One region of the Anabaena sp. CCY 0017 genome, then DNA from elsewhere that is predicted to be linked to it. Evidence: predicted binding sites of a transcription regulator. Region 1 holds the regulator's gene; each other region holds the start of a gene.
What was found. Region 1 encodes HrcA, which represses chaperone genes, less so after heat shock. Its sites were predicted from a motif close to TTAGCACTCNNGANTCNNGAGTGCTAA; they were not measured.
Positions count from the first base shown of each region.

Region 2: a site for HrcA is predicted at 3,144-3,170, ahead of groES (co-chaperone GroES). Genes of this name have one in related genera too.
Region 3: a site for HrcA is predicted at 2,748-2,774, ahead of groL (chaperonin GroEL). Genes of this name have one in related genera too.

Region 1 is NZ_CAWUDG010000013.1:7,872-18,172, reverse strand. It holds gene ACM0OW_RS15890 (rhodanese-like domain-containing protein) at 1-180, shown strand, start outside; gene hrcA (heat-inducible transcriptional repressor HrcA) at 796-1,893, shown strand; gene ACM0OW_RS15880 (DUF2834 domain-containing protein) at 1,906-2,607, shown strand; gene ACM0OW_RS15875 (hypothetical protein) at 2,621-3,280, shown strand; gene crtW (beta-carotene ketolase CrtW) at 3,330-4,103, opposite strand; gene ACM0OW_RS15865 (hypothetical protein) at 4,128-4,256, shown strand; gene ACM0OW_RS15860 (chlorophyll a/b-binding protein) at 4,366-4,557, opposite strand; gene ACM0OW_RS15855 (SDR family NAD(P)-dependent oxidoreductase) at 4,891-5,709, shown strand; gene ACM0OW_RS15850 (hypothetical protein) at 5,782-5,997, shown strand; gene ACM0OW_RS15845 (hypothetical protein) at 6,793-7,275, shown strand; gene ACM0OW_RS15840 (SRPBCC family protein) at 7,803-8,252, opposite strand; gene ACM0OW_RS15835 (CPXCG motif-containing cysteine-rich protein) at 8,273-8,461, opposite strand; gene ACM0OW_RS15830 (B12-binding domain-containing radical SAM protein) at 8,445-10,100, opposite strand; gene ACM0OW_RS15825 (SemiSWEET transporter) at 10,122-10,301, opposite strand, start outside.
Region 2 is NZ_CAWUDG010000001.1:60,882-71,182, forward strand. It holds gene ACM0OW_RS00270 (AAA family ATPase) at 1-425, opposite strand, end outside; gene groL (chaperonin GroEL) at 1,062-2,699, opposite strand; gene groES (co-chaperone GroES) at 2,800-3,111, opposite strand; gene ACM0OW_RS00285 (hypothetical protein) at 3,373-3,678, shown strand; gene ACM0OW_RS00290 (response regulator transcription factor) at 4,174-4,851, shown strand; gene ACM0OW_RS00295 (hypothetical protein) at 5,479-6,015, shown strand; gene asnS (asparagine--tRNA ligase) at 6,176-7,567, opposite strand; gene ACM0OW_RS00305 (hypothetical protein) at 7,652-8,014, opposite strand; gene ACM0OW_RS00310 (DUF6439 family protein) at 8,092-8,373, shown strand; gene ACM0OW_RS00315 (ATP-binding protein) at 8,551-9,000, opposite strand; gene rlmD (23S rRNA (uracil(1939)-C(5))-methyltransferase RlmD) at 9,409-10,301, opposite strand, start outside.
Region 3 is NZ_CAWUDG010000017.1:42,833-53,133, reverse strand. It holds gene ACM0OW_RS18625 (hypothetical protein) at 1-970, opposite strand, end outside; gene ACM0OW_RS18620 (hypothetical protein) at 1,117-1,362, shown strand; gene ACM0OW_RS18615 (MraY family glycosyltransferase) at 1,565-2,647, opposite strand; gene groL (chaperonin GroEL) at 2,814-4,493, shown strand; gene corA (magnesium/cobalt transporter CorA) at 4,809-5,957, shown strand; gene ACM0OW_RS18600 (hypothetical protein) at 6,008-6,709, shown strand; RNA gene rnpB (RNase P RNA component class A) at 6,759-7,173, shown strand; gene rnc (ribonuclease III) at 7,270-7,995, shown strand; gene ACM0OW_RS18585 (Gfo/Idh/MocA family protein) at 8,059-9,102, shown strand; gene ACM0OW_RS18580 (ATP-binding protein) at 9,089-10,301, opposite strand, start outside.

The DNA of each region.
Region 1 (10,301 bases):
GATCAAGTCCCCACTATGTTCAATCCCCAAGCTGAAACCCTTGTATTATGTCACCACGGCATTCGCTCTGCCCAAATGTGCCAGTGGCTAACGGTTCAAGGATTTACAAATGTTAAAAATATTACGGGTGGCATTGATGCCTATTCTCTAGTAGTGGATGATTCAATTCCCCAATATTAGTCATTAGTTGTTCAGGCTGCATACCCCTCCCTGCCCCTATTGGGTGTGGTTAACTAAGGGCTAAATACCAAGGACTAATGATTCCGCCTAGCGGTTTGATCATCCCCTAAAAGATGGCATTGCGAAGATGCGGCTGATACTGACCTCTGAGCAATGCTATTCTGAACACAATACCCTTTCAGTTGAGGATCTAGCAAACAAAACTCGCGACTCTTAGCACCACTAAGATTTGACTCATTTTGCATATATGGATTTTGTCTAACAATAAGTAATTTTAAATACAGCTTTTTTCTGCTAAAGATGCAATAATACTTAAAAATGCTGACCTGTCTCGTAAGATGGAAAGTTGACTATCATAGCGGTTTTCATAAGAGTGATCACAGTCTTGATAACTTGAGATCCTTGATGTAGGGGCGCGTTTATTAAAATTATTGATAATCGAACATATCTGTAAACCCGCCCCTACTTGGCTTGATACTCAGCACTTTCCTACTGTACTTACAACAAAATTAAATAATTTGCTAAATTAATTAACTATTATTCATAAAATCTGGCTTTTAAATCCCCAAAATTTTCCCAGTTTAGTCAAAATTTGCCTTCAGCAAAACATACCCTATGCAAGTCCAGTTAACGAATCGACAACAGCATATACTTTGGGCAACAGTACGTCACTATATCGCTACAGCAGAACCTGTAGGTTCAAAAGCTTTGGTTGATGAGTACGACTTGGGTGTGAGTTCAGCCACAATTCGCAATGTGATGGGCGTGTTAGAAAAATCTGGGTTACTTTACCAGCCACACACCTCTGCTGGACGAATACCTTCAGACTCAGGTTATCGGATTTATGTTGACCAGTTAATTACACCTGGTCTGCGAGACGCGACGCGCACGGATGTTTTAGCCAAGGAGGTAGAACTGGCGCTACAAAATCGCCTCCACTGGGAAGATTGGAGTTTAGAAGCCGTACTCCAAGGTGCAGCGCAAATTTTAGCCACTGTGAGTGGCTGCATTAGTTTAATTACTATGCCGCAAACCACCACAGCAATCTTGCGACATCTGCAATTAGTGCAAATTGAAACTAACAAGATTATGCTAATTGTGGTGACGGATGCTTATGAGACCCATTCTAAGGTGATGAATTTGTCGCCAATCGAGGAAGAAGCAAAACTTGATCCAGAGGGAATAGATCGTGAATTGCAGATTGTTTCTAACTTTTTGAATACCCACTTGCGGGGACGCAGTTTATTGGAATTAGCCACTCTCGACTGGAGTGATTTAGATCAAGCGTTCCAACGTTATGGCGAATTCTTGAAAGGTTCAGTCGCAGAATTAACTCGTCGTAATTTGACACCAACTACAACCCAAATTATGGTTAGGGGTGTAGCAGAAGTTTTGCGTCAACCAGAATTTTCTCAATTACAGCAAGCACAGACAATTATCCACCTGCTGGAAGAAGAACAAGACCAACTGTGGCGATTAATCTTTGAGGAACCGGAAGCGGAAGATGTGGGTAAGTCCAGGGTAACGGTTCGCATTGGTACAGAAAATCCCCTGGAACCGATACGTACTTGCACCTTAATTACTTCTACCTATCGCCGGGGTTTGCTACCTGTAGGGAGTGTAGGAGTTTTGGGACCGACACGCCTGGATTATGATAGCGCGATCGCAGTTGTCGCGGCTGCGGCTGATTACCTCTCAGACGCTTTTAGTTAAATTGTTTAAATTATGTTCAGAAAAATTGCCTTTGGTTTAATATGGCTGGGATTTCTTACTTATGCTTTTATCTTTGCTCCCCCAGATCAACCTGATACATTTGAGTTAATTAAAAATCTTTCCGTTGGGCAATGGCAAGGTATTAACCCCATAGTCATAGCATTATTCAACCTCATGGGCATCTGGCCTGTAATTTACAGTGCCGTTTTGTTTATTGATGGTAGAGGGCAGAAAATCCCCGCTTGGCCATTTGCTACAGCTTCTTTTGCTGTCGGTGCTTTTGCGCTATTACCTTATTTAGCTTTACGAGAACCAAATCTGGAGTTTTCTGGAAACAAAAATCTCTGGCTAAAGTTACTAGATTCTCGGATTACTGGTTTTATTTTGACTATCGGCGCAGCGATTCTAGTCGCATCTGGTTTACAAGGAGATTGGGGAAACTTTGTACAGCAGTGGCAAACTAGCCGCTTCATCCATGTGATGAGTTTAGACTTTTGCCTACTTTCGCTATTATTTCCCGCACTATTGGGAGATGATATGGCACGTCGGGGGATGAAAAATCAGCCATTGTTCTGGTTAATCGCATTGATTCCCCTATTCGGTCCCTTAATTTATTTAACAGTGCGATCGCCGCAGGTGGGGCGTAGCCCATCGCCCTTACCAGAAGCAGATGCAGAGACAGTATCCAATCAGCAACAATCAGCAAGTAACTAATTAATATTTGTTGATGAAGAGAAAACTGGCTTTGTGGATCTTATGGGTGGGATTTATTGCCTATCTTGTGTTTTTAGCGCCGCCGTTTCACTTAGACGAAACACTCGCACTGCTGAAAAATCTCTTGACTCTTCAGTGGGCGAATATAAATCCCATTATCCTGTCCTTATTTTCTTTGGTGGGTATTTGGCTATTAATTTACAGTAGCGTGCTGTTCATTGATGGCAGAATGCAACAGATTCCATTTTGGCCTTTTGCTTTAGCCTCGGTGGTGTCTGGTGTGCTTGGTCTTATACCATATTTAGCTGTTCGTGAACCAAATCAAGCATTTTCTGGAGAAAAGGATGCTTTTTTGAGTCTGCTAGATTCTCGCTGGTTCGCGATAATTCTGAGTTTCAGTACAATTGGCTTGCTGGCCTATGCTGTGTTTTTTGGTAATTGGGGAGACTTTTGGCAACACTTCCGCAGCGATCGCTTCATTCATGGTATGACTTTAGCATTTGGTCTTTTCTGCTTGTTGTTCCCCACAGTGCTTTATGATGATATGTCTCGCCGTCGCTGGTATAGTCCCGAAATCTTTGGGATAGTAGCTTTTGTTCTGCTACTGGGTCCACTTGCTTATCTGTGGTTACGTCCGCCGTTACCCACTCGTGAAAGCTGGCTAATCAGCTAATCGGTAATCACTAAAATTTCGCAGTCATTTCAATTCCCAGCAACAACAATTACTGTTTAGAAATTTTATAAACTTCTGGTAACTGCCACCAAGGAACATGGGGGTATTCGTGATGTTCGTAATGGTAGCCAAAATGGTAACAAGTGATGAATGACCACCAAATGGGACGACTAATAGTTTGGGAACGGTGAGGCTCTTTATAACCTTCTACAGGTTCACTGTGAGGTAGAAAAGTTCCAAAATAAAATAATTGTAAGGAACTTAAAATTGAAGGAATTACCCAGAAATAAGTCAGATTATCATCTGGAAGATGCCATATATATTTGACAAAATTATAGATAATCATTAATGTGATAATTTGCAGCCAACTCCAGTAACCCTTCATAAAATATAAATACCAAGCAAAAAAGTTTTTATGCTTACCGTTATGAAAATCTGGGTCTGTTTCACTAGCTGGATTATGGTGATGTACCCAATGCTTTTTTAAAAGTTTGGGATAGGATAAAAGACCATAAAGAAACAGGCACAATGAGCCAATGAAATGGTTAATTTTGGGATTCTTGGGAAAAACTACCCCATGCATGGCATCATGAGCAGTAATAAATAATCCAGTATATAAAAATGTTTGCCAAAAGATGATCGGCAACAACATCCAGAATTTGAATTGGGATATATCAATATAAAGTAACAAACCGAGACTAATAGCCCATATACTAATAATGGCGATCGCCATGAAAATGCCCCCAAACGGGGATGTACTTTTCACTGCTGGCGTGGTGGCGATTTTGATTTGAGGTAACTGTGGTTGTTCTAACTGGAACACGCTTTTACTCCGCGTAGGATTCAGGTGAAAATTTCAGAATATAGTTGTGGAAAAGCACTCAACATTAGTCTAGAAACTAATTTTGGTGGTAAGCGTTCTGCACTAGGCAGTGCCAATCATCCCAAACTGTGTAGAAATATTAAAATAACTTAACTATTATTACACATTATGCTCCCCACACCAAAAACTGTATTCAGCTAAGAAAATAGGTAATAATGGTGAAGATACTGTTTAGTTTGTTCTCAACAGCCCCAACCGACAATTAGGAACCGAACGGCAGTACTTCCCGCAATACGCTGTAGCCATTAAGATCCCAAAGTAAGTAAGCAACAAAACCAATCATCGCCAAGCGACCATTCCAAAGTTCAGATTGAGGCGTAAACCCAAATTTTAAAGCATTACGATCCTTGCCGTTGTAGGCGGTTTCTGTAGCATCATTAGGATAATTTCCCATTATCAATTTTCCAGCCAATAATAAGATTTCCTTTTTTATAGTATTTACCTGCTCATTTAGTGCTATCTGTCTCTAGTGCCAAAGTGTAAGCAAGTCTAAAGGATGAATTTTTCAGATTTATCAGGAATACTGGGAAGAATCGCAACTCTGAGAATTTTTAGATTTTAAATATTATGAGAATTTTTGCTCAAATAATTTATAAATGTCATAACACTGGCAATGTGAACAAAAAATCAAACTTCAGATGCCATAAAAAATCTAACGAAAGTTAGAAGGTTTCGTGAGTATTATTATCCAAACTAAAAGACAGTATTATATTTATAATTGCTGAATATGGCTCCCACAGTATTAATTACAGGTGCATCTGAAGGCATCGGCAAATCAACGGCACTTTTATTTTCCCGCAAAGGTTATAATCTCGTCCTTGCAGCCCGTCATGCTAAAACATTAGCCACCACATCCCAAGAGATAGAAAACCTTGGTCATCCCGCCCCATTAACTATAACTTGTGATGTCAAAGATCCATCTCAGGTAGATATATTAGTGCAGGCAGCATTAGAAAATTATGCTGATATCGATGTGCTGGTAAATAATGCCGGGATATTTGCATCAGGGCCAGTAGAACAATTTTCGCTCGATGATTGGCATGAAGTTATAGACACTAACCTTTGGGGATATATTCATACTATTCATGCCCTGTTACCGCATTTTCTACAACGGGGAAGGGGAACCATAGTTAATGTTAGTTCTATTGGCGGTAAAGTACCTACAGCTTACATGGTTCCCTACTGTACGAGTAAGTTTGCTGTGACAGGGTTAACGGAAACACTGCAAGCGGAATTACAACCAAAAGGTATTCAAGTTTGTGGGATTTATCCGAATTTAATCAAGAGTAGTTTTATGGAACGGGCAGTTTTTCGAGGACAGGATGAACAAGAAATCCAAACTCGAAGGGAACAGCTTGATAATGTCCTGAAAACTCCTGTAATAGAGAAGCCGGAAGATGTGGCGAATGCTATTTGGGATGCAGTCCAGCATCAAAAGTCAGATGTCATGGTTGGTTCTGCTAATGTCTCTCAGGGTTTATATCGATTGTTTCCTGGTGTGATGAAGTGGGTTTCTCGGCAAACTTTGAAAAATCAAGATAATTAATCAATACCGTTGCTAATTTAGGAAGTTCAACGCCTGTAGAAACGGGATGAATACGATTTAAGGAATGAATTTATGAAAAATGAAAATTTATACTCTATGTTCCTCTTTGACCTAACTTTAGTGGAGCAAGAACTTTTATCTGGTGGACAAAACCCAGATGATGTGGATGGTGATTTCGAGAAAGATAAAGATAAGGAGAAACAGAAGGATAAAAATATTACAAATTTCTCGATTGCTCAACAGGATATAAGTGGGTCAGTGGAAATAAACTTAACTATAAGTATGTAAGCAAAAGTAAAGACAATTTTCCATATTTATGTTATCAGCGATCGCTCATGGTGGATGTTTGTGCGATCGCTCGTCATAGCTTTTCCCTCAAGAATGTTGAATTATGGACAGTAGGCTAAGTTGCATTGAAATAAGTATCTTCTCGTAGTCTGTATAATGATGTAGTCATTTACCAATAGTTTCAATACTTAGGTTTAAGTATATAACAGTAGTTTCTTCATGTTTCAATATGTGGTTTTACATATTTTTGTATTGCCACATATTCAGTTGCTAGGCACTCTTCCCTACTCAAGATTTATGGGGGTGGAATAGCTATGGCAATTATTGTGGTATTTACTGAAAGTCCTCTAGACGTTGTATTTATTTTTTTCAATAGTAATCATGAAAAATTTACTATTTAAACTCTTGCTGTTAAGTTTAAATGTGTTTATAATTTCAATTGATACATCATTTGCTACATCAACATAAGGAAAAATTAAACATTGGAGGTACATAAGCATATCGCTTATGGTTTTTAACTGATAAAAACATAGATTATATTATCACTTTCCGAAAATATAAAAATAAATCAGTTAATACTTTTATAAATCCTGAGAATTCAAGAGCATTCATAACAATTTATAAAATTCACAACTTTTTTAGGTTACTGCGAAAAAATTAATACTTGCTCAAAATTGAATTAATCTGCACATTATAGGTTTATGACTATTTAAGTTATAATAAAATGCTTGCAAATTTCAACAAATAACTAAATACAATTAAATAAAAAATGTAACAAAATGGATAATGATTTGTATGAGTGAACCTATTTCTTTGATACTAGATGATGGGCGGAACATTGCGATAATCGTAGGAACAATTATTACCTTGCTAACCTTGATCAAGGGCGTTTATGAATACACACGCCAGGTAGCGCAAAAACGAAGTGAGCAGTACGCGGAAATGCGAAAGCGGTTTAGAGAGAGTAAAACTTTTCCAAAATTACTTGACTTGCTTGAGGAAAATGACCCTAAACTAGCTAAACTTCCTTGGTCGGAAAAGGTTGAGCTACTAGGGTTCTATGAGGATGTTGCTTTAATGGTATATTCCGGCATAATGAAACGTCATGTTGCCTTCTATATGTTTGCATATTATGCTCTGCGTTGTTGGGACAGCGAGTACTTTTGGCATGATGTTAATCGGAACAGCAGTTATTGGTCACTCTTCCGACATTTTGTCGAAGATATGAAAGCAATTGAAGACTCTTTTGTCTTCCGCATCAAAAATTACCGTTTGTAGGGGCATGAAAATCATTGAAAAAGAAAACGGGGTTAAGCTTAAAATTTTGATTGAGTAAGGATTCTTTCAAGGGTAGTAGTAGCTCACTTTTCAAATCCTCAATTAACTGCTTAACAGGAAATTAAGGATTTTAGCGGTAAAAAACTTTTTTAGTATTCATGTAATGCTGCTTATTTCCGTTTTTCGTTCGATGCTGGGAAATTGAAAATAAAATTGCTGAGACTAGGCGAACTCAAGAACAGTCGATAGTAACTTTTAATAAAGGAAAGCAACAACTCATATAGATTCGTAATAAGTTAGAGTTAACTCTCCAAAATATCACTAATGCCTCAACTAAATTAGTAAATTAAATTTTCTCTAAGTTATTATTGGCAATACTCTTCAGTCGCTAAAGAATAAGTCCATCGCATTTACCCGAATGGATTTCTTAGGGCAAACGAACCACAGAGACACAGAGTACACAGAGAAATAAGGAAGAGAGAGTTTATTATTTTAGCTTTTTGGATGGTTTCTTCTTTGTCACTCCCTTATCGTGACTCACACTCGCGTTTAGTGACATGGTGGCGATAGCGAAACATCGCTTCTAATTGGGCTTGTATTAGCCAACCACTGGCAAATTCAACTGTACTACCACCAGGCATAGAGAAGGAAACCGCATCAGTTAACTTGGTTTTACCATTTTCTGGGGCGAATTCATGTCGATGTACCCAAGTTTCAAAAGGGCCAGATATCTGTTCGTCAATAAACAAACGATTTTTTTCACATTCAGTGTGTCGCGCTAACCAAGTTAAAGGTAATAGCCCTAAAAATAAACGAAATTCAGTGATAGCGCCCACTTCTAGCCCGCCTTCACGACGAATTACTTGCACCGGTTGCCAAGGTGGGTTGAGTAGTTGTAAAATATCTGGTCTTTCGTGGAATTTCCACACTACTTCGACTGGCGCATTAATGACTGAGGAATGTTGAAATTGCAGCATGGAAAGAAAAAACGTAAAATTTAGCTTTCGCAGTCAGTTGAAATCTCTATATCTAGGGTATCTTCATCAACCGATACATACAAAATATTCGGGTTACAGCAAACTTGACAATCTTCTACATAAGATTGTTGTGAACCGGCACTTAAATCGATAAAAGTTAAGTTTGGTTCGCCGCAATAAGCGCAGTAGTACTCAGCAGTATTTTGCATTTAATGGCTGTAGTTCTGGGGGGGTTGAGTTGAAATGACTGGTAGCTTCAGCCAAGTGCTTCAGTAGTGTAGACTGTGGTAGCGGCCCTTGCAAGTGATTCCAAGGTAAGATTTGCTCTGTTGACCAATTGCTGTGGACGTAAAACTCTAAATCGGGTATTTGCCCTTTGAGTTGTTTGAAAGCACGTTTGTAGCTACCTAAAGAGTCGCCAAATTCACGGGTTAATTCTAGAAGTTGGGACAGTCTGCGATCGCCTCTCGATATCAAAGCCTGTATAATTGACCAATTATAGCTTTCTGGGCGAAATTCTATCCCCTGGGGTTTTAGCTGTTTTTGCAGCATCTGTAGCCGCTTTTCGGCTTGGCGATTTACCCCAAACCATTGAAATGGCGTGTGTGCTTTGGGAACAAATGTACTACATCCAAAGGTTAACCGCAGTCCTGGGGCGGCTTTTTTAATACTCCGCATCATCGCCACAGTTTGCTCTAAATCTTCTGGTTCTTCACCGGGGATACCTGCCATACCGTAAAGCTTCAAACCTTTTAATCCTCCAGCCTTGGCATTGATGGCTGCTTGGATGATTTCATCATTATGCAGCTTTTTGTTGACGATTTGGCGGAGTTTTTCAGAACCACTCTCTACTGCAATTGTAAGCGATCGCGTGTCTCGTTTTGCTAAAGTTTCGGCAAGCTGCACAGTTACGGTATTGGTTCGCACCGAGGCAATACTCAAACGGACATCATCGTATTTGGGCTGACTAATATAATCTAACAAAGCCTCAAACTCTGGGTGTTGAGTCACAGAAGCCCCCAATAACCCCAAGCGGTTGGTGACAGCTAACCCTTTTTCAATAGCGGGAATTAACGACTCTTCCAAACTGGCTGTTCTAAAAGGTAAAGTCAGATAACTCGCCATACAAAAGCGGCACATTTCGGGACAACTCCGCACCACTTCCACCATATAAATATTTTCCCATGCGGCTTTTTCTGTCACCACAGTTGATGTAGATAAAGTATTCCCTCGGTAAGTCTGTTTCTGCACCACTGCGGGAATTTCTGGGAACATTGGCTTGATTGACTTTAACTCACCATCTTTTGCGTGATATTCCACCGCATACAAACTAGGAACATAAATTCCTGGTACTTGCGCCAAAGCTTTGAGTTGAATTTCTCTAGAAGCGTTTCTGACTTCTTTATAAGTTTCAATAAAATTAGGTAGCAGATTTTCCCCGTCACCGAGTAAAATGATGTCAAAAAAGTCGGCAAAAGGTTCTGGGTTAGCAGTGAGAACAGGGCCACCACCAAAAATTATCGGATGGGAATCATTGCGAGAAGTAGCCCTGATGGGAATATCTAAAGATTCGAGTAAATTTAAAATATTCACATAATCGAGTTCCCAGGAGATAGAAAATCCCACAATTTCCGGGTTTCTCGGTAGTTGTTCTTGAATATCGGTAAATAAGCGACTCACCTGCACATCTTCACGCATGGCTAAAGTTGCCCACACCACCTGATAGCCGAGGCTGGTAATACCCACTGTGTACTCGTTGGGAAAGGCGAAAATTAGCGGTATAGCATCGTTGTGGGGGGTTGTGGGGGTGAATAGAAGGCGTTCAGAGGCAAATAGAGATGATGTCACAGGTATTTATTAGGAGCAAGTTTATCTATATTTAATTTTAAGCCATAGAATTATGAAGTTGAAAAATAAGGTGAAGCTGTTAGCCAGAATAATCGGTAAGGATTTTAAATAAATTCCATATATTAACCATAAGGAAAGACCACTTATAAATGTAATCAGCATCAGGTAAGATACATCTTTTGCTGATTTGCTTTGCCATGT
Region 2 (10,301 bases), on a different contig from region 1:
AATTCTGGTGCTTTTGTTAGATCAATTATTGAGGTTTGATTTTCAGATTGAGGGGAATGCTTTTCTATGTATTCTGGATATTCCTGGTATTCTCTACAAATATTGATATGACTATTAATATTACTACTAACAATTTGTGAAGAATTACCAAAATTGTAGATAGTAGCTGAGGCTTTATTTTCTAAAATAGAACGAACATTACTTTGTTTAATATCTTCTTTAAAAACCTCAGAGAGAAGTTTCCACAATTTTGCACCCTCTCTTTTTACATGGTCATAACTATATCCATTATTATCCTTGATTTCACAAAAATCTTGAGATTGTAAAACTCCTTCTAATATAGACTTTTGCAATGAACTAAGACGGTTTCCTGTTTGATAAAAAACCTGGTCATCAGCCCATTTGGATAATTCTTTGATGTCCATATATCATTAGTTATTTGACTTGAGTGATTTTTGGAATTTTACTTATTTTAACCTATAGAAAAATTCTGCACCGACTTCTTAAACGAGCAAAAACTTTTGTATGGGGCTATGGATTTTATTGTTACACCTAAAGATGAATATGTTTTCCTGGAAAATAATCCTTTTGGTCAATATCTTTGGCTAGAAATAGAAACAAAAATACCATTAACAGAAGAGATTTGTAATTTATTGGTAAGCTATCTTGATGATTGATTAGTTTCTATGGAAATTAGCTATTTGGCATGAGAAGATTCAACTTGGGTATTTACAGTATTATTTAACTAAGTTGCTAAAAATTATATTACATAAAATCAAAAAAAACAGCCGCCCCCTTGCGGAAGCAGCCCAACGTATGTAGCAGTTCTCAGTTGATTGAGATATAAGAACCCCACCCCCAACCCCCTCCCCGCAAGCGAGGAGGGGGCTATGATGCAATTCATTCAAGTGCATACCGCCATAGCATTTTATAATCTGCTGAGTTAAACCTTATTAATTCTTCTCTCTGCGCCCTCTGCGCCTCTGCGGTTCGATTTCCATAAAAAAACAGCCACCTCCATCAGGAAGCAGCTATTTTTCAACTTATGTGACTACAGAATATTAGTAATCGAAGTCACCGCCACCCATACCACCGCCACCAGCAGGAGCAGCATCTTTAGGCTCAGGCTTGTCAACGATGATACATTCGGTTGTCAACACCATACCAGCGATAGAAGCAGCGTTTTGCAACGCAGAACGAGTTACCTTAGCAGGGTCAACAATACCAGCTTCTAACAAATCAACAAATTCGTTGGTTGCAGCATTGTAGCCGATGTTGAAATCTTTCTCTTTCACACGTTCAGCAATTACAGCACCGTTCTGACCAGCGTTTTCAGCAATCCGCTTCAGAGGCGCGGGTAAAGCACGAACGACAATCAAAGCACCAATCAACTCTTCATCTTTGAGATTAGCTTTTGCCCAAGTTTCTAATTCAGGAGCAAGGTGAGCTAGAGTTGTACCACCGCCGGGAACAATCCCTTCTTCTACAGCAGCTTTGGTAGCGTTGATCGCGTCTTCTAGGCGTAGCTTCTTGTCTTTCATTTCGGTTTCAGTGGCTGCACCCACTTTCACCACAGCTACACCACCAGAGAGTTTAGCCAGACGTTCTTGCAGCTTCTCTTTGTCATAAGAAGATTCGGTTTCATCCATCTGACGACGGATTTGTTCGCAACGAGCCTTCACAGGAGCTTCGTTACCTTCAGCAACAATTGTTGTTGTGTCCTTGGTAATGGTGACACGGCGAGCTTTACCCAGGCTTTCTAGCTTGGTATTTTCTAGCTTCAGACCAGCGTCTTCGGTGACCAATTGACCACCAGTCAGAACAGCGATATCTTCTAGCATCGCTTTCCGGCGATCGCCAAAACCAGGAGCTTTCACAGCTGCAACATTGAGTACACCACGCAAGCGGTTAACTACCAAAGTCGCTAAAGCTTCTTTTTCAATATCTTCGGCGATAATCACCAAAGGACGACCAGAGCGAGCTACTTGCTCTAAAACTGGTACGAGGTCTTGTACTAAAGCAATCTTCTTATCGGTGATCAGCAGGTAAGGCTCATCAAAAACCGTTTCCATGCGTTCAGCGTCGGTGGCGAAATAAGGAGAGATATAGCCTTTTTCAAAGCGCATCCCTTCGGTTATTTCTAACTCGGTGGTCATAGATTTCCCTTCTTCTAGGGAAATTACGCCTTCCTTGCCTACCTTGTCCATTGCTTGGGCAATCATCTGACCCACTTCTTCGTCGTTACCAGCTGAAATCGCCGCAACTTGGGCAATGGATTTAGAATCTTCTACTGGACGAGCGTGTTCAGCAATTTTCTCTACCAAGAAGGCGGAAGCTTTATCAATACCACGCTTCAAAGAAATTGCATTAGCGCCTGCTGCAACGTTGCGTAAGCCTTCTTTGACCATCGCGTGAGCCAAAACGGTAGCAGTTGTGGTACCATCGCCAGCAGCGTCATTGGTCTTGGAAGCAGCTTGACGAATCAAAGCTACGCCAGTGTTTTCAATATGGTCTTCTAGTTCGATTTCTTTGGCGATGGTTACACCGTCATTCACAATCTGGGGTGCGCCAAATTTCTTTTCTAGAACTACGTTACGACCTTTAGGGCCAAGGGTAACAGCTACGGCTTCAGCCAAGATGTCAATGCCTCTTTCCAGGGCGCGACGAGCGTTTTCGTTGTAAATAATGCGTTTTGCCATATTTGTCTCTATTCAGGGAGTAAGTCAATTTGATTTAGAATTGGGCGTTGGGTTTTCCCATTGCCTTGTAGAGACGCGATTCATCGCGTCTCTCTACCCATTACATGACGACTGCTAAGATGTCTTTTTCTGAAAGCAGTACGTATTCTTCTGTGCCGAGCTTGATGTCGGTGCCAGCGTACTTGGAGTACAACACTTTATCGCCGGTTTTAATGTCTAATTCTTGACGGCTACCGTCATCGTTACGCTTGCCAGGGCCAAGAGCGACTACTTCGCCTACTTGGGGTTTTTCCTGGGCATTATCGGGTAAAAACAGTCCACCTGCGGTCTTTTCTTCGGGGGCGCTTACTTTTACGAAAACGCGATCGCCTAGGGGTTTAACTGTGGAAACGCTTAAAGTTACAGCTGCCATAAATATTTATTTTCTTTTCTCTTCTCTTAGAGTTAGCACTCTCAACTCCTGAGTGCTAATCTACCTAAAAGCAGCCGACAATGGCAACGAGGACTTGAGTACGGGTTCCCGCACTAGGCGATCGCCCAATTACTTAAGTATAAATACTCAAATATTTTTATCTATCGGGTTTTGCTCGGTAGGTTACGAATATTTTTATATCGCTAAATTTATTTGCAAAGCTGGGAAATTGTTATAGAACTGTAATCAGGGTGCTGCTCGATGAGTAAGATTACAGTGATCCAGTGCCGCCGTCAAATCCCCAAAACCACTCAATCTCTAGACGACAAAACCTTAAGTAATTGTGTAGGAACTTTAGGACTGGCAAAAATTCAGCGACACATTTTGATCTTTGCTGACGAGACAGTTACTAACTTCTGTGCAAAACAAGTTAGGCTGGGATCTTGGGAATACCTAAAAAAACGGCGAATTCAAGAGTTAAAACTTGATCAGCCCCAAAACAGTTTCCCATTTGCATCGTTAGGACTAAAGCCAATTGCTTGCGAGTTTGTGGTTCTAGACCGATAATGGTGTTCTACCCAGATGGTGCATGGTTTTGCCTTTGCAAAACCAGAAGTTATTGAGCAAATCTCCCAGAACACTTGATAGGCATCATGATGGTGGAAGAATATGCATTTTTAAACCATCTTTTGCCGAAAATCTTCCTACTTGCTGGTAAACCTTTGATAAAGGCTGAACATCCGCAGGATATGGTAAAGCAGTAAGCATCTGAAAGTGCGGGTTGTTTTGAAGTTAGGGTCATCTTGAGCCAATACGTACCTCGTGAATCGGAAAGATGATGATTTAATCAGTGTTTTTCACCCGCCCCTTTCAAAGCGATATATAATAGCGCATTATAAATACTATTGCTCTACGTATCCTTACCGGAGTTTACCAATGAGCTGGAAATCTTATATAAAGTGTTCACCACTTTTGAAATTTCCAGAGAGCAAAGGCAAGTTAAGTAGGATAAAGGACAACATCTCAATGATCCACCATAAAGGATAACCATTCAAGACCTTGATGGACCGAAGCGCGACAAGTGCCACTGCTATGAAAGAACCCAGCATGAAAGATCATAAAAGACTGCTACTGATTGATGATGACCCTAACCTCATCTTGCTGGTGAAGGATTACCTGGAATTCAGAGGCTATGAAGTCAACACTGCCGAAAATGGACGAGAAGCTCTGGATATTCTTGAACAAGATATTCCAGATATGATCATCTGTGACGTAATGATGCCGGAAATGGACGGATATACTTTTGTAGAACAAGTCCGGCAAAATGAACGCACAGGCTGGATTCCCGTACTTTTCCTATCAGCAAAAGGACAAAGTGCAGACCGAGTTAAAGGTCTGAACAAAGGGGCTGACGTATATATGGTCAAGCCCTTTGAACCAGAAGAACTCGTAGCACAAGTAGAATCTTCACTGAAGCAAACTACCCGTTGGAAAGAACACCAAGCCAAAGGAGGAGAAAACGGTTCCCGCATTCAGGTTCCCTTTGATGTCCAGTTAACCCCAACCGAACTGAAAGTAGTACAGTTTGTTGCTAGGGGTTTAGCTAATCGGGAAATTGCTGAAGAATTAAACGTTAGTCAGCGTACAGTTGAAAGCCATGTGTCCAATATGTTGGGTAAAACCAACCTCCACAACCGCACCGAACTAGCACGTTGGGCGATTGAAAATCAAATGGCTTAAACCCTGGGCTAATTTCTGAAGTTCAGAGTTTTGAGTTAAAACACAGTAGCCCAAAACTCAAGCTGGTTATGGCATTTTGACTTCAGTTTGAAAGCTAATAGATTATGAATTGTGAAGCTAAATTTGGATTTTTTTAATTCAAACTTCATAATTCATAATTCATCATACAGTCCTCAACTGCGATGTTCCAACCCGGATATCACCTAAAATTATCACTACATCACCCCACGCAAATTTCCCCTCTGGACAACTGGAAAGGAAATATTAGCTTGTAGGGGTTTATAAATCTTTATATAACAAAAATTTAGGCTTCACCGGAGACGCATAGTTAAATTCGGTCGGTGTCTCATATGATGTTGAATTTGGGCGTTGCTGAATCAAAGTATAAAATGCCAAAATTACCTTTCTTTTCCTTGGTTCCTTTGCGCCTTTGCGCCTTTGCGTGAGACATATTCATACTCTCAATCAGCAACGCCTGAATTTGAATAGCGGCCGTTGTACTTACCAACTTTCTCACCCCACCAAAATTTAGCTTTGGTAGAGTGGTGTTATTTATGATGCGCTTCTATTTGGTTTTTACGTATTTTGGTGATAATGTATATTTTTAGCTGCATAATTAATTTTACTATGTCCAATAACCTTTTTCATCCTCCTCAAAATAATACTCCGACTCCATTCGAGCAAGATATTCATGATTTAGTTAAAAACCTTAAATGTAAAGTTACGGAGATATATAATAAAAATCCCCCTTCTTCTAGTATGGGAATAATGTGGATATATGGCTCTATATACCCAGGAAGGTTGCAGCGTGAAAACCAAGAAATGTTTCTGTTTTGGGAACTTGTTCAGCAAAAAATACTTGAAAAGTACGGTCACAACTTGACAGAAGAAAATGCACTTAAAAATCTCACTGCTAAGTTTCATCAATGGATTCTGGATGTTCAATTAGTTTCAACAGAGGGAAAGTTAAATAAGGTTTTGACGGAAATAGAAAGTTTAAGAATTAGACTTGGTGATTTCAGAGACCTAAATCCTTTCCAACCTGTTGTTGATTATTTTAGTCCTCCTGAACAACCTGTTGTTGATTATTTTAAGCCTCCTGAAACTCCGACTCCACTCGACGAACTAGATATTGATGATTTAAGTTCAAACCCTTCAAAATAAGATTTTGATTATTTTAAATAAAATTAACCTGAAACTATTGTAGTAGTTTTAAAAAGATATGTTGTAGCTTGGGTTAACCCCAGCACAAACCAATAAAGTCCCAGAAATGTTGGGTTTCCTTGCGTCAACCCAACCTACACCTAATATAGTATTTTAGCTACTAAAACTCGGCGCTTTGGGGTGTGCGGGGGAAGGGGATGACATCGCGGATATTTGCCATACCTGTCATAAATTGCACGAGTCTTTCAAAACCTAAGCCAAAACCAGCATGGGGAACAGTCCCATAACGGCGTAAATCCATGTACCACCACAAGTCTTCTGGTTGCATTCCTTGGGCTAAAATGCGGCGTTCTAAAACTTCTAGGCGTTCTTCTCTCTGGGAACCGCCAATAATTTCGCCAATTTTAGGTGCAAGAATATCCATTGCGCGCACGGTTTTTTCATCTTCGTTGACACGCATATAAAAGGCTTTGATTTGGGCGGGATAATCTGTGACAATTACGGGTTTTTTAAACAGTTGTTCGGCTAGATAGCGTTCATGTTCTGATTGTAAATCTAAGCCCCAACTGACTGGATATTCAAATTTGACATCGGCTTTTTCTAATAATTTGACTGCTTCTGTATAAGTTAAGCGCTCAAATTGATTATTAATAATATTTTCGGCTGTTTCTAAGACGGTTTTATCAATGCGCTGGTTGAAAAATTCCATGTCTTCTGGGCATTTTTCTAACACATATTTAAAAACGTGTTTCAGAAATGCTTCGGCTAAATCCATATTCCCATCTAGGTCACAAAATGCCATTTCTGGCTCGACCATCCAAAATTCGGCGAGGTGGCGGGAGGTGTTAGAATTTTCTGCACGGAAGGTAGGGGCAAAGGTGTAGACGTTAGAAAAGGCCATGGCCATGACTTCTGCTTCTAACTGTCCACTAACTGTTAAGTATGTGGGTTTACCAAAAAAGTCTTGGGTGTAATCTACAGCTTGATTTTCTGTGCGGGGAATGTTTTTTAAATCCAAGCTGGTAACGCTGAATAGTTCTCCTGCGCCTTCGCAGTCGTTAGCTGTAATTACGGGTGTATGTACCCATAAAAAGCCTCTTTGTTGGAAAAATTCGTGAATGGCCGCAGAACAGGCGTTTCTGACGCGGAAAACTGCACCAAAGGAATTAGTGCGCGATCGCAAGTGTCCAATTGTGCGTAAAAATTCAAAAGAGTGGCGTTTCTTTTGCAGAGGATAAGTTTCGGGATCAGCTTCTCCGTAGACCTTCACGGCTTGGGCTTGTAATTCAATGCGCTGTCCCTTACCTTGAGAAGCTACCAGTACCCCACTGACTTCTACAGCCGCACCTGTATTCAGCTTTTTGATGATTTCTTCGTAGTCTGGCAAATCCTGATTGATGACGGCTTGCAAATTAGCTAGTGATGAACCGTCATTGATTTCTATGAAAGCAAATCCTTTTAACTCGCGTTTCGTTCTGACCCAGCCTTGAACGATGAGAGAATCATCAGGTTCACCACTCCGCAATACTTCGGCAATTCGTCGATTTGACATATTATATAAATGCTATTTTGTCAAGTTAGATTAGACAGATATTAAATAATATTAACATTTAACTTAATCCTGCCAAGATTGGGATTACCCAGCACAGGATTTTAATATCCAGCCTATGATAACGCCCATACCACCAAAGCGGACAGCTTGCCAGAAAGGTTTTTTCAGACTCCGCCAAGAAAATAACTGGCTTTCTAAGTTAATTTCTAAAGCTTCTAACTGCTGTTTAATCTGCTGTAATTCTGCTTTGATTTCTGGTGTCTGGTGTTTATTTTGTTGTAATTCGTGGCGATGTTGTTGCCATTGTGCCTTTTTTTGACGATCGCTCTCAACTTGATTGTAACGTTCCTTTAAGGCGACAAGCGATCGCTCGACATCTTCTAGTTCTTGCTCAAAATCCGGTTCCTGATTTGACCCTGACGGCTGTGATTGTTTAGGCGGCTTCATTTTCAAGTAGTAAACTATGATTAAATGCTAGTCAATACTCAAAATTCTAACTTTTCTTATACTCACCAATTAAAATCATGTCTCAATCTACCCAGCTTCCTAAAACCAGTCAACTGAATGAAGTTAGCACCTTAGAACTAGCTCAAGCCCTGATGGAAAGGCTAAGTATATCACCTAACGATTGGCATCGCCTCAAGTCTAACCGCAATTCTCGCGCTAGTGAACAAGCAGCCGCAGCTGTTTTATATCTTGTTCAAAATCAGCCACAAGAAGCCATAGTTAGATTAGAACAAGCCGTTGGTTGGTTAGATAAGTCAATTTCCGCGCCTCCCTGTGAGAGTCATGGGAATAAGGGATAAAGGAAGTCGGGCGGTTTTTTTCCGCGTGTAATGACTAAGAGACTTACCCATAAAAAAATCTCCAATTTGTAGGGTGGGTTAGGACAGTAGTCCGTAACCCACCATCAAAATATGAATAATGGTGGGTTACGCTGCGCTAACCCACCCTACAATTCTTTTGACTTCCGCCTTGCGGCCTTAGCGTCTCAAAGACAAAAGGGGGCGATTTTCCATTTCTTTACAAAGCCTAAGTTCTGTACCTTTGCGATTCCACTCTACTTGGTCAAAAATTTGGTGTAGAAGACATAAACCACGACCATTTTCTGATTCATCGGGTGGTAAATAATCGGTTGGTTCTTCATCGTTAGTAGATGCGGGAATAAAACCTTGTCCTTGGTCTGATATTACCCACCAATACTGATTATCTATTAAGGAAAACCGGACTACAACTGTTTTACTAGGATCAAGATTATTACCGTGTTTGGCTGCATTTACTAAGGCTTCTTGGAGTCCTAGCCTGAGTTCTGCTTGGAGTTTGGCGGGAATTTCCGCCAACAGTAAATCTAAAATTGGGCATAGATAAAGAGTTGAGGCGAAACTAATCGTACCCCAATTACGTCCAACTGGACGGAGGGAAATGGTAATCACTAGAGAAACCCCGTAGCTTTCAGTTAGCTAGACATCAGTTTGCTATTACAGGCACCCTGATTTAATTTGAGGTGGTCGTGCTGCCTTCAAACTTGCGTCTTGAGATACTAAATTTTGAAAATGCTAGGGAGCATTGACTCTATTTAAAAGATGAGATTGCTGATACATAAAACGGCTATAAAAGAACTGGTAATGCATTTAGTGAGCAGCTAAAAGCATTGTAATTTTTGCTAAGACTCAGAGGTAGATTGGTAAATTGCCGATTTTTGTTTTAGACAATCCTATTCATGTTGTTTAGAGTTGATGCAACTTTAATCTTGGTCACAAAATTGTTTTTATTTTGAGGTTAATTCAATTTTAGCATTCTTAGTATGCACTCGACTAGGAATTTGAATTTTGATTTGTTGTTCAAGACTCAGTATTCCTATCCAAATGCGATCGCACCAGAAAGGCGACAGCTTCCACGTGGGCTGTTTGAGGAAAGAAATCAGCAGGTTGCACCCGTGTAATCGTATATTCCCCATCTTGGCACAACAATTTCAAATCGCGGGCAAGAGTGGCTACTTTACAGCTGACGTAAACGATGCGGGAAGGTTTCGATAGCAATAAAGAATCAATCACAGCGCGATCGCATCCTTTGCGGGGCGGGTCAAGTAACACTACATCTGGTATGATTCCCATTTCTGGCAGTAATTTCTCCACTGCGCCTACTTGGAATGTGACATTATTAATTCCATTGTGTTCGGCGTTCAAAATTGCCTGCTGTACAGCTTCCGGTTGTAATTCTATTCCTATGGCTTGGCGGACTTGTTTGGCTAAAGGCAAAGTTAAAGTCCCTATACCACAATATGCATCAATTAGCAACTCTTGTCCTTGAAGATTGAGTTCGGATTGAATTACCTGTAATAGGGCTTCTGCGGCTTCTGTATAAACCTGGAAAAAGGTATCTGGAAGGATTTGAAATTCTAAATCAGCGAATTTTTCTCGTAGGTAGGGAACGCCAGCAACGCAACGAGTTTCAGAACCAAAAATAGCATTTGTGCGATCGCTATTCCGATTTAACGACACACCCATCAATAGGGGATAGCGCTGTAACCATTCCTGCGCTTGGGTTTCAATTCCTGGTAAATTCCAATCCTTGACGACCAAAGTTAACAACATTTCCCCAGTTCGCCGTCCAATGCGTAAACCCAGATGGCGGATTTGTCCTTGGTGTTTACGTTCATCGTAAATTCGCCAACCGCGCTTTTGGATGTCTTGCTTGACTTCAGCCAGTAAAGGATTTAAGCGTGAATCTTGGA
Region 3 (10,301 bases), on a different contig from region 1:
CTAATGGAATAGGACTGTAATAATTATTCTGGTTGGTTTCTGTTGGCAATTCTAACCTAGCTTCATCTTTTTGCAGGTCAACTAAAAAGAACACCAATCTATTTTTGTTGTTTGGTTCAGCATTTACTCGCTCAACCACAACTCTCAAAAAATTATTAATAAAATCCTCTAAGCAACTATCATCAATATACTCTATATAGAGAACTAAAATTACATCGCTGATTTGCAATTTTTGGTACAGTGCATCTACAAGATTACTTGGTACTGGATCTTTTGCTTGGAAAAATTCCGCTAATGTTCGCCAAATCTTATCAATATTACGTGCGTCTTTACGTTCAATTTTCCATATATGTTTTAAAACATTTGGTGTAGGCAAAGGTAGATGTTTGTATACGAGTAAATGAACTAACCATTTTTGTCCATAATTCTTTTTACCATGAATTAAAAAGAAAACTGCTCGTTTAGGTTGCTTAATTTCATTTTTAAATGAGTCTCTTTGTGCTTCGTAGTTTAATTCCTCAAAAGTAGTTTTAAGTCGTTGACATTGAAGTTGATAATCGCTCATTTTTGATAAAGATTTTGCTGCGATTTTGGTTTTTTTTGGTGAAGATTTAGCCTCACAATAGTAAATTTCCTTCAATTTGATATCTAATTTTTCAAAAAAACTTTCAAGACTTCCAAGGTTTACAGCTTCTGCTTCTACTTCTGCTTCTTTTCTATATAATTGGTCAGTTATTTTTTTAATTGTTTCTGCACTTAATTTTGTTATATCAGCTAATATTGTTTTGTTGATTTTTTCCTTAGATTTCAGACGGTCATGTTTTTTTAGTTCGTCTATACCATCTTGAGTTAATATACAACGTTTGCCATTCTTCCTTTTCTCAGACTCTGACACAGCCAAAATGCCAACTCCAAATAAAAATGCCGATGATCCGCAAATCTTGCCAAATCCTTCGTGTATTATATACATGAGGCTGAAAAGCTTGCAATAACTGCGTTGACAATATATAAGTAGAACTCATTTAAAAATTGCCGATCATCGGCACTGATGATCCGCAGTGTAAAAACATTCTGGCTTCATAGTAGTAACAAGCAACCACTACTAGGGAGTCCAACATGGCAAACGAAAAAAAACCCACATCTAACAAAAAAAGCAAAACCAAAAATGCTGTCAAGACTTGGCAGCAACACCTTCAACCAGTGACAATGGTGTTTATGGGGTTACTTCTCTCTGCTACTGTGGGTTTGGAAGCTAGCAATATGCTTCCACAGGGAACAACGATGTCATTGGGACAACCAGTTATTGCCATTCTTGAGGTGAGTAAGAAAATTTGCCAAGAAGAGGATGATGATAATTTCTAAATAAGCTACGAAGACAAAGATCCCCGACTTCTTCAAGAAGTCGGGGATCTGAAGCTCCATGAAAACATTACGTTATTATTCTGAATAATGCCCAGATTTTCACCACAAAATCGAGTAGGGGCGCAAAAAACTTTCCCCTACATTGTGGTTTACTTAAGTGAAATTACTATTATTGCCAGTGTTAAAGCAGACATAAAATAGCTCAAGATGGTTGGCTATCTTTGCGCCAGACAGTAAAGCCCAACAAGAAAATGATACTAATGGCGGTAAAAATTATCACCCCCCAACTCATGTTTTTTATTCTCATTGCCAGCAAATTAAAAACTAGAGCAATTGACCACAGAGTTAACGCTGCATGGGGCTGAGAGAATCCCAAAGCTAATAAACGGTGGTGTAGATGGTCTTTACCTGGGGTACTGAGAGGGTTTTTTCCTGCCAATAACCTGCGGATAAATACTTGTGTAGTATCCATGACTGGCAACAGCAGAAATAACACAGTCGGTCCCAGGGCAAAAATGGTACTTTCTTGCAGATTACCTAAAATACTAGTTGCAGCCAGTACATAACCAAAAAAGTATGCACCCGCATCACCCATGATAATCTTTGAAGGGTGGAAATTATGACGTAAAAAGCCCAAGGCTCCACCCCCTAAAGCTGCCAGCACTAAAATAGCGGCGGCGCGATTGGGAAATTGGGCTGCAACTCCTAATAAACTCATAGCGGTGATAAAACTAACACCCCCCGCTAATCCATCCATCCCATCCATCAAATTGATGGCGTTAGTGATCCCCACTACCCAAAGTACCGTTACCGATATAGAAAGCAGCGAGTCAATGGGCGTGTTGAAACCAACCTCGATACTGATGCCGTTCGCATACAGCAACAATGCGGTGACAATTTGCGCCCACAAGCGCACAGAGGGCGGTAAACCGAACTGATCATCAATAAAACCCACCAGCACTAGGATTGAACCTCCTAGTAAAATAGTTAGCACTTGAGCCAAGACGTTTTGCAAGGCAATAGGTCGTAAGAGGGTGGCTAGTACCATTGCGGCAATTACTCCCGCATAAATAGCTAAACCCCCGGCATTGGGTAAGGGTTCACGGTTGAGTCGGCGAGCGTTTGGTTGGTCAGCCCAACCTACCTTTAGGGCAAATTGGCGGACTGTGGGAATTAAACGCCACGTTACCAGCCAAGCCAAACAAAATGTAAATACTACTGCCAACCAGCCGGAGCCGCGAGGGTCGGCAATGCCGAGGGACTCAAGAAAATTGTATAAGTTCATCCCCCAATTCAAGCATTACTGCCAGTGTCCTATATGAGTATCAACTGTAATATTAATCAATTTTTTTTATTTGCATTTATAATCTGAACTGCTTGAGAGATTAGCACTCTGCTCTTGTGAGTGCTAAATTGTGTAATGGAACCGCTAGAGATAGATATTCAACAACATGGCCAAAATTATTTCCTTTGATGAAGATTCACGGCGATCGCTAGAACGGGGAGTCAACGCCCTGGCTGATGCCGTGAAAATTACCTTGGGGCCAAGAGGTCGCAACGTCCTTTTAGAAAAGAAATTTGGCGCACCTCAAATCGTTAACGATGGGATCACTGTCGCCCAAGAAGTTGAATTAGAAGACCCTTTAGAAAACACTGGTGCGAGACTGATTCAGGAAGTGGCATCCAGAACCAAGGATATCGCTGGTGATGGCACTACGACGGCTACAGTCTTAGCACAGGCGATTATTAGAGAAGGTTTGAAGAACGTCGCTGCTGGTACTAACCCCATTAGCTTGAAGCGGGGAATCGACAAAACCATTGAAGCCCTGGTCAAAGAAATTGCCCAGATGGCCAAGCCAGTCGAAGGCAGTGCGATCGCTCAAGTTGCCACTGTTTCGTCTGGTAACGATGAAGAAGTCGGCGCGATGATTGCCGAAGCAATGGAAAGAGTCACCAAAGACGGTGTAATCACTGTTGAAGAATCCAAATCTCTAACTACAGAACTAGAAGTAGTGGAAGGGATGCAGATTGACCGGGGTTATATTTCTCCTTACTTCATCACCAACAATGATCGGCAAATCGTAGAGTTTGAAAACCCTCGCATCCTGATTACCGACAAAAAAATCAGCAGCATCCAGGATTTAGTTCCTGTGTTGGAAAAAGTTGCCCGTCTGGGTCAACCTTTGCTGATTATTGCCGAAGACGTAGAAGGAGACGCTTTAGCAACTTTGGTAGTCAACAAAGCACGGGGTGTGCTGGCTGTAGCTGCGATTAAAGCACCAGGATTTGGCGATCGCCGCAAAGCATTGTTACAAGACATTGCTATTTTGACCGATGGACAGATGATTTCTGAAGAAATCGGTTTGAGCCTAGACACCGCTACTTTGGAAATGCTGGGAACAGCCCGCAAAATCACCATTGACAAAGAAAGCACCACCATTGTCGCTGCTGGTGAAACCAAGCCAGAGGTACAAACCCGAATTGCTCAAATTCGTCAACAATTAGAAGAAACTGATTCTGACTACGATCAAGAAAAACTCCAAGAACGCATTGCCAAGCTAGCTGGTGGTGTCGCAGTCATTAAAGTGGGTGCGGCTACAGAAACCGAACTCAAAGACCGCAAACTGCGGATTGAGGACGCGCTCAACGCCACTAAAGCTGCTGTGGAAGAAGGCATAGTTCCCGGTGGTGGTACAACCCTGATTAACTTGATTACGAAAATAGACGCAATCAAAGCCCACCTCAGCGAAGAAGAAAAAATTGGTGCAGATATTATTAAACGAGCATTAGAAGCTCCTTTACGTCAAATAGCAGATAATGCTGGTGACGAAGGTTCTGTAATTGTTTCTCAAGTCAAAGAAAGTGCTGGCAATATCGGTTACAACGCCGCTACTGGAAAATTTGAAGATTTGATTGCTGCTGGCATCATTGATCCTGCGAAAGTAGTGCGTTCAGCTTTACAAAATGCCGGATCTATTGCTGGTATGGTGATTACCACCGAAGCGATCGTAGTCGAAAAACCAGAGCCAAAATCTGCGGCTCCAGCCCCTGACATGGGCGGCATGGGCGGCATGGGTGGCATGGGTGGCATGGGCGGCATGGGCGGCATGGGCGGCATGGGTATGTTCTAATCTCTGTTGCTTCATCTAAATATTTTGTGAGCAGTTTGTCTTATGATGGCAAACTGTTTTTTTATACCCTTGCCGATTCAAAGACAATGAAGTGATATGATAACCGCTTGCATACTGATGTTATATTTGACAAAACTAGGTCATCTATCAATGACATCTTGATATTAAAACTTGTAAAATTTCTGACAAAAGGTTAAATAAACCCAGCTACTTTTCTAGCATGAAGGAGCCAAAATCCAAAAGGGCAATTTTTTGACTAATGACCAATGATTAATGACTAATGACTAATGACCAATGACTATTAATTAAAACTGCATGGTAAGAAAAATCCGCCGTATACCCAAAGCAGTGAGAAAGTTCTACGAAAAGGAATTCTATCACCAACCAGGAACTCTGCCAGGGACTATCATCGTTGATGAAAATGCTAAAATTCCTACAATTTTTTTGTTTGACTATAACCAAACTAACTGCATTCGCACACAAATAGTAGTTCCTGAAGAATGTACTAATTATCTAGATCAAGAATCTGTCTCTTGGGTAGATGTACAAGGATTAGGTGATCAAGATATATTACAACGATTGGGTAAAGTTTTTGAATTACATCCTCTAGTTTTAGAAGATGTAGTCAATATGGGAGAACGTCCCAAAATTGAAGATTATGAAGACCAATTACTTATAATTGCCCAAATGGTAGTTCCAATGGAAAATAACTGTGGGTTTTACAGCGAGCAAGTGAGTTTTGTATTGGGGAAACATTATCTGCTCACAGTGCAGGAAGAACCAGAACATGATTGCTTTGAAGGCGTGAGGTTAAGAATTGATCGCAGTAAAGGGATCATTCGCAAACAGGGGGCTGATTATTTAGCTTATGCCTTGTTAGATGCCATTATTGATGGCTTTTTCCCAGTGCTGGAACTGTATGGGGAGCGACTGGAAGAATTAGAAGAGGAAGTAATACTTAACCCTACCCGAAAAACACTACAACAAATCTATCAAGTTAGGCGAGAACTTCTGCAACTACGTCGTGCTATCTGGCCTCAGAGAAATGCAATTAGTTCTTTAATTCGAGATGGCAGTGAACTAATAGGAACGGAAGTGCAAATCTATCTGCGAGATTGTTATGACCATGCCGTGCAAGTCATGGACATGGTGGAAAATTACCGGGAACTGGCATCTGGATTAATGGATGTTTATTTGTCGTCAGTGAGTAATAAAATGAATGAAATCATGAAGCTGCTCACGGTAGTTTCTGCCATTTTTATTCCCTTAACTTTTGTAGCTGGAATCTATGGGATGAATTTCAATACTGAAACATCTCCATATAATATGCCGGAATTAAATTGGTATTGGGGCTACCCAATTTGCTTGGCTGTAATGGCAGCGATCGCTTTTGGTTTACTATTCTTTTTCTGGCGACGGGGTTGGCTCCATAATTCTTCAACAATTAAGCCAGATGAGAAATAGCTAATGAATAAAATATACGAAATTATTACAAGGAGTTAATGTTTAGGTTTATGAGTAATGGTGATCAAAATTTAGTGGTTTTGACCCTTTATATTATTGGCGTTTCCTACGTCTTTAATCGTATGGTGGAGTCTATCGATGATCAAGTTAAATTTGAATTTAAAAAAGCAGTCGTTGATGAACAACTCAAAGAACAAAATCTCCAAGACAAAATTGGGATTTCTTTTAAATTCAAAGACTTATATCCTGTAGATGATGTCAAAGACTTATCGCTGAGTATTGAGAATAAATCTGAGAATATTGCTATATATGTTGACTGGGATAATAGCTCTTTAGTTGTGGAACATAGCAAACAATCGCGCCGAGTTATTCGCAAATCACCAGATTTAACCCGTGACTTAGCTGTTCCCCAAAGTCCTAGTCTGATTGCTCCTCAAAAAACACTTTCGGAAACAGTCACAGCAGAAGATGTTTTTGAGCGTAATAAAGATACTGGAACTTACTCGGCTACAAAACCCATAATTAATATTACTGCATTGAGCAAAGGTGGAGGACCGCAAAAAAAATTATATAACGACTTTATGCAGGAAAGAAAGGAGTTAGAATTTTCACTACAGCTGGTGCTACGCATCTCTGAAGTCCGTGTAGGTCTAGCTCCCGGTGTAAATATACCACCGATGTGCATTATCAATTGTCCCTTCACTATTAGAAAATTACCCTGGACTTATGCACTGCCTTGGAAAAAGAAGTAATCCCAAGCGGACATATCATACCATCGCAGATTACACTGGACTTAGGGAGGGAGTAGGCGCAGGCGGTTGCAGATCAGTCCAAGTGACTGGTTTGAGGAAAGTCCGGGCTCCCGAAAGACCAAACTTGCTGGATAACGCCCAGTGCGAGCGATCGTGAGGATAGTGCCACAGAAAGATACCGCCATTTTCAGTGAACAGTGAACAGTAAAAACCTGATAACTGATAATTGATAATGGTAAGGGTGCAAAGGTGCGGTAAGAGCGCACCAGCACAACCGAGAGGTTGTGGCTCGGTAAACCCCGGTTGGGAGCAAGGCAATGGAGACTACGGTTGGTCTTTTACCAGTTTCCGTAAGTAGAGCCGCTAGAGGCGTTTGGTAACAAGCGTCCCAGATAGATAACTGCCCTCAATGGTGTTTTTAAACACTGGCGAGAACAGAACCCGGCTTATGTCCGACTCTCTCCCCTCTTTTTAAGTGCTGAGTGCTGAGTGCTGAACAAGTTTCCCTAGTCCCATACACCCTACACCCTACACCCTGCCCCCTACACCCTGCCCCCTTGATGACACTTGTTTATCCACGCCGTCAGCGACAGCTCGAAAGTTTAATTAGAAAGTTAGGTTTACCACCAGGTTTACCGATTAAGTGGGAACTGTTAGATTTGGCTCTGACTCATCCGACTGTTTCTGACTCGGCCAATTATGAGCAATTGGAGTTTGTCGGTGATGCAGTGGTGCGGCTAGCGGCGGCAATAGTGCTTTGGGAAACATATCCTGATTGTCCAGTGGGGGATTTTGCGGCCATTCGTTCAGTTTTGGTCAGCGATCGCATCCTCGCTCAATTGGCACGAGAATATGGTTTTGAATTATACTTACTTGTCGCTGGTAGTGCTACAAGTGATAAAATAGGTCAAGAATCACGCTTGGCAGATGCTTTTGAAGCTGTTCTAGGTGCGCTTTACCTCAGTACAAACAATCTGGAATTAATTCGTCCTTGGCTCGATTTTCATTTGAAAAAGCTAGCAACGGAAATCCGCCTCGATCCCGCTAGACTTAATTACAAAGCCGCCCTGCAAGAATGGACACAGGCAGAATTTAAAGTTTTGCCTGAGTATCGAGTTACGGAAGTTAATCAAGCTAACCAAAATCAAGAACGTTTTGCTGCTGAAGTTTGGCTACATGACAACAAACTAGGTGAAGGTAAAGGACGCTCAATCAAAGCTGCTGAACAAGCAGCTGCTAAAGTAGCTTTTTTAGCAATTCCTCAACCGGAAAATCCGGAAACTTAAGATTTAATAGGACTGATTTTGTGATAATCTACTCCACACTTAGCTTTTTCTTGTGGCAAAAAGATGAAAATAGCTGTGATTGGTGTGGGACGTTGGGGAGTACATTTACTACGGAATTTTTTAGCACATCCTCAAGTGAGTGTGGTGGCGGTAGTAGACCCCCATGCAGAAAGATTGGCAGCAGTAAAGCAACAGTTTAACTTGGATGACAATATATTCTTGACTACTCAGTGGTCAGATTTACAGCAAATAGCTGATCTGACAGCAGTTGCGATCGCCACTCCAGCTACTACCCATTATGTTTTAATTAAAGATGCCCTCAATCTGGGATACCATGTTTTAGCTGAAAAACCTTTAACTCTAGACCCCGTAGAATGTCTGGAACTTTGCCAGTTGGCAGAAAAACAGCATTTAATCCTGATGGTTGACCATACTTATTTATTTCATCCAGCTGTTGAGAAAGGGCAAACTGTTGTTAAGGCAGGTACATTCGGTACTTTACGCTACGGGTATGCTACACGGACTCACTTAGGGCCAGTCCGCCAAGATGTGGACGCTTTGTGGGACTTGGCTATTCATGATATTGCCATTTTTAACAACTGGCTGGGTCAGATACCTGTGAAAGTACAGGCTACGGGTACGGTGTGGTTACAGGGAGTAGAGAATGGAGAATTGAACCAATCTGTATCAGGGTTAGCAGATTTAGTTTGGGTAACGCTGACATACCCGGATGGCTTTCAGGTATATATTCACCTGTGCTGGGGAAATCCTGATAAACAGCGACGGCTGACAGTTGTGGGTAGCCGTGGTTGCTTGATTTTTGATGAAATGTCCACTGCATCACCTTTAACTCTGTTACATGGTGAGTTTGAACGTCAGGGAAATCAGTTTTTACCGGTGAATCAAAAATCAGAGGTGCTGGAATTAAAAACAGGTGAACCATTGCAGCGAGTGTGCGATCGCTTTATTGTCAGTATGAGCCAGAATACTACCCCAGACATCTCATCTGGTTGGGTAGGCACTACCTTAGTACAGATTCTCTCTGGTTTGACAGCATCTCTCAATCAAGGTGGACAACCAGTTGTTTTAAACATCAACGGTTTCTGATCTCTCCCAATTGTAAAACTTTGTAACTATCCTCTAGAAGTGGTAGTTCACAACTTTCAGCACCTAACGCTGGTGTTTGAGATTCACTCATTCCGTGAGAATCTTGATGAATAGAACATGAGTTCAATTCCGTTACTGTATTTACCCCTTGATTTTCAGAAGCAGTTAATAGAGTGCTATCAATAATTGGCAATGTAATCTTTACCGTCGTGCCTTGATTTATACCTGCACTTTCTAAAGTAATGCTACCTCCCATCAGTTCAATTAAGTTGCGGGAAATCGCTAGTCCTAGACCTGTTCCTTCAACCTTGCGTGTTGACCCTCCATCTAACATGACGAAGGGGCGAAATAGTTTGTGCTGCTGGGCAGGTTCGATGCCTAAACCTGTATCTGTGATCCTGACAATTACCTGAGATTCTTGGTGAATTTCTGTAATAATTGTGATGCTTCCCTGGTCGGTAAACTTAGTAGCATTACCAATGATATTAATTAGTACCTGCTTTAACTTCGCTGCATCTGCTTCTACGGCAATTAAACCAGTACCTAAACTAGTTTTTAACTGTAAACCTTTTTTTTGCACATTTATTGATTGTAAATTAATCACTTCCAGCAGTACTTGTCGGAGGTCAATTGGTGCTGTCACGACAGAAAGCTTACCTGCTTCAATTTTGGAGATATCGAGTAGTTCATTAATAATACCCAGCAAGTGAATAGCTGTTTCATCGGCACGTTTAAGAAACTCTATTTCTTCTTCCCGGCTATCACACAAGCCCTCGTGAACTACGCGCACACAGTTAATAATTACATTCAGGGGATTTCTCAATTCATGGGAAGTGGTAGCCAAAAACTGACTCTTGATTTGGTTGGCGCTTTTTGACTCTTTCCAAGCAATTTCTAGTTCTTCAGCCCAGGCTTTGAGTCTCTCCACCATTTGATCCATTGCTTGCGCTAGTTGGTTGAATTCGCGGATTTTGAAGTTGCGTGGGACTGGTTGCGCCGCATGGTGGCTGTGAAGATTCAGGGCATAGTCTCGCAATTCTTCTAAAGGATTGGCTAGGTAAGGGGCTAGATATAAAGATGCTAATAAACTTGCACCAATCAAACCAACTGTTAAAACTATCAAAATTAGTTTGATTTCTTCTAAACCTAGTAGGGCATTATCAACAGTGGTGACAGCTAGGACTATCCATTTTTGACCT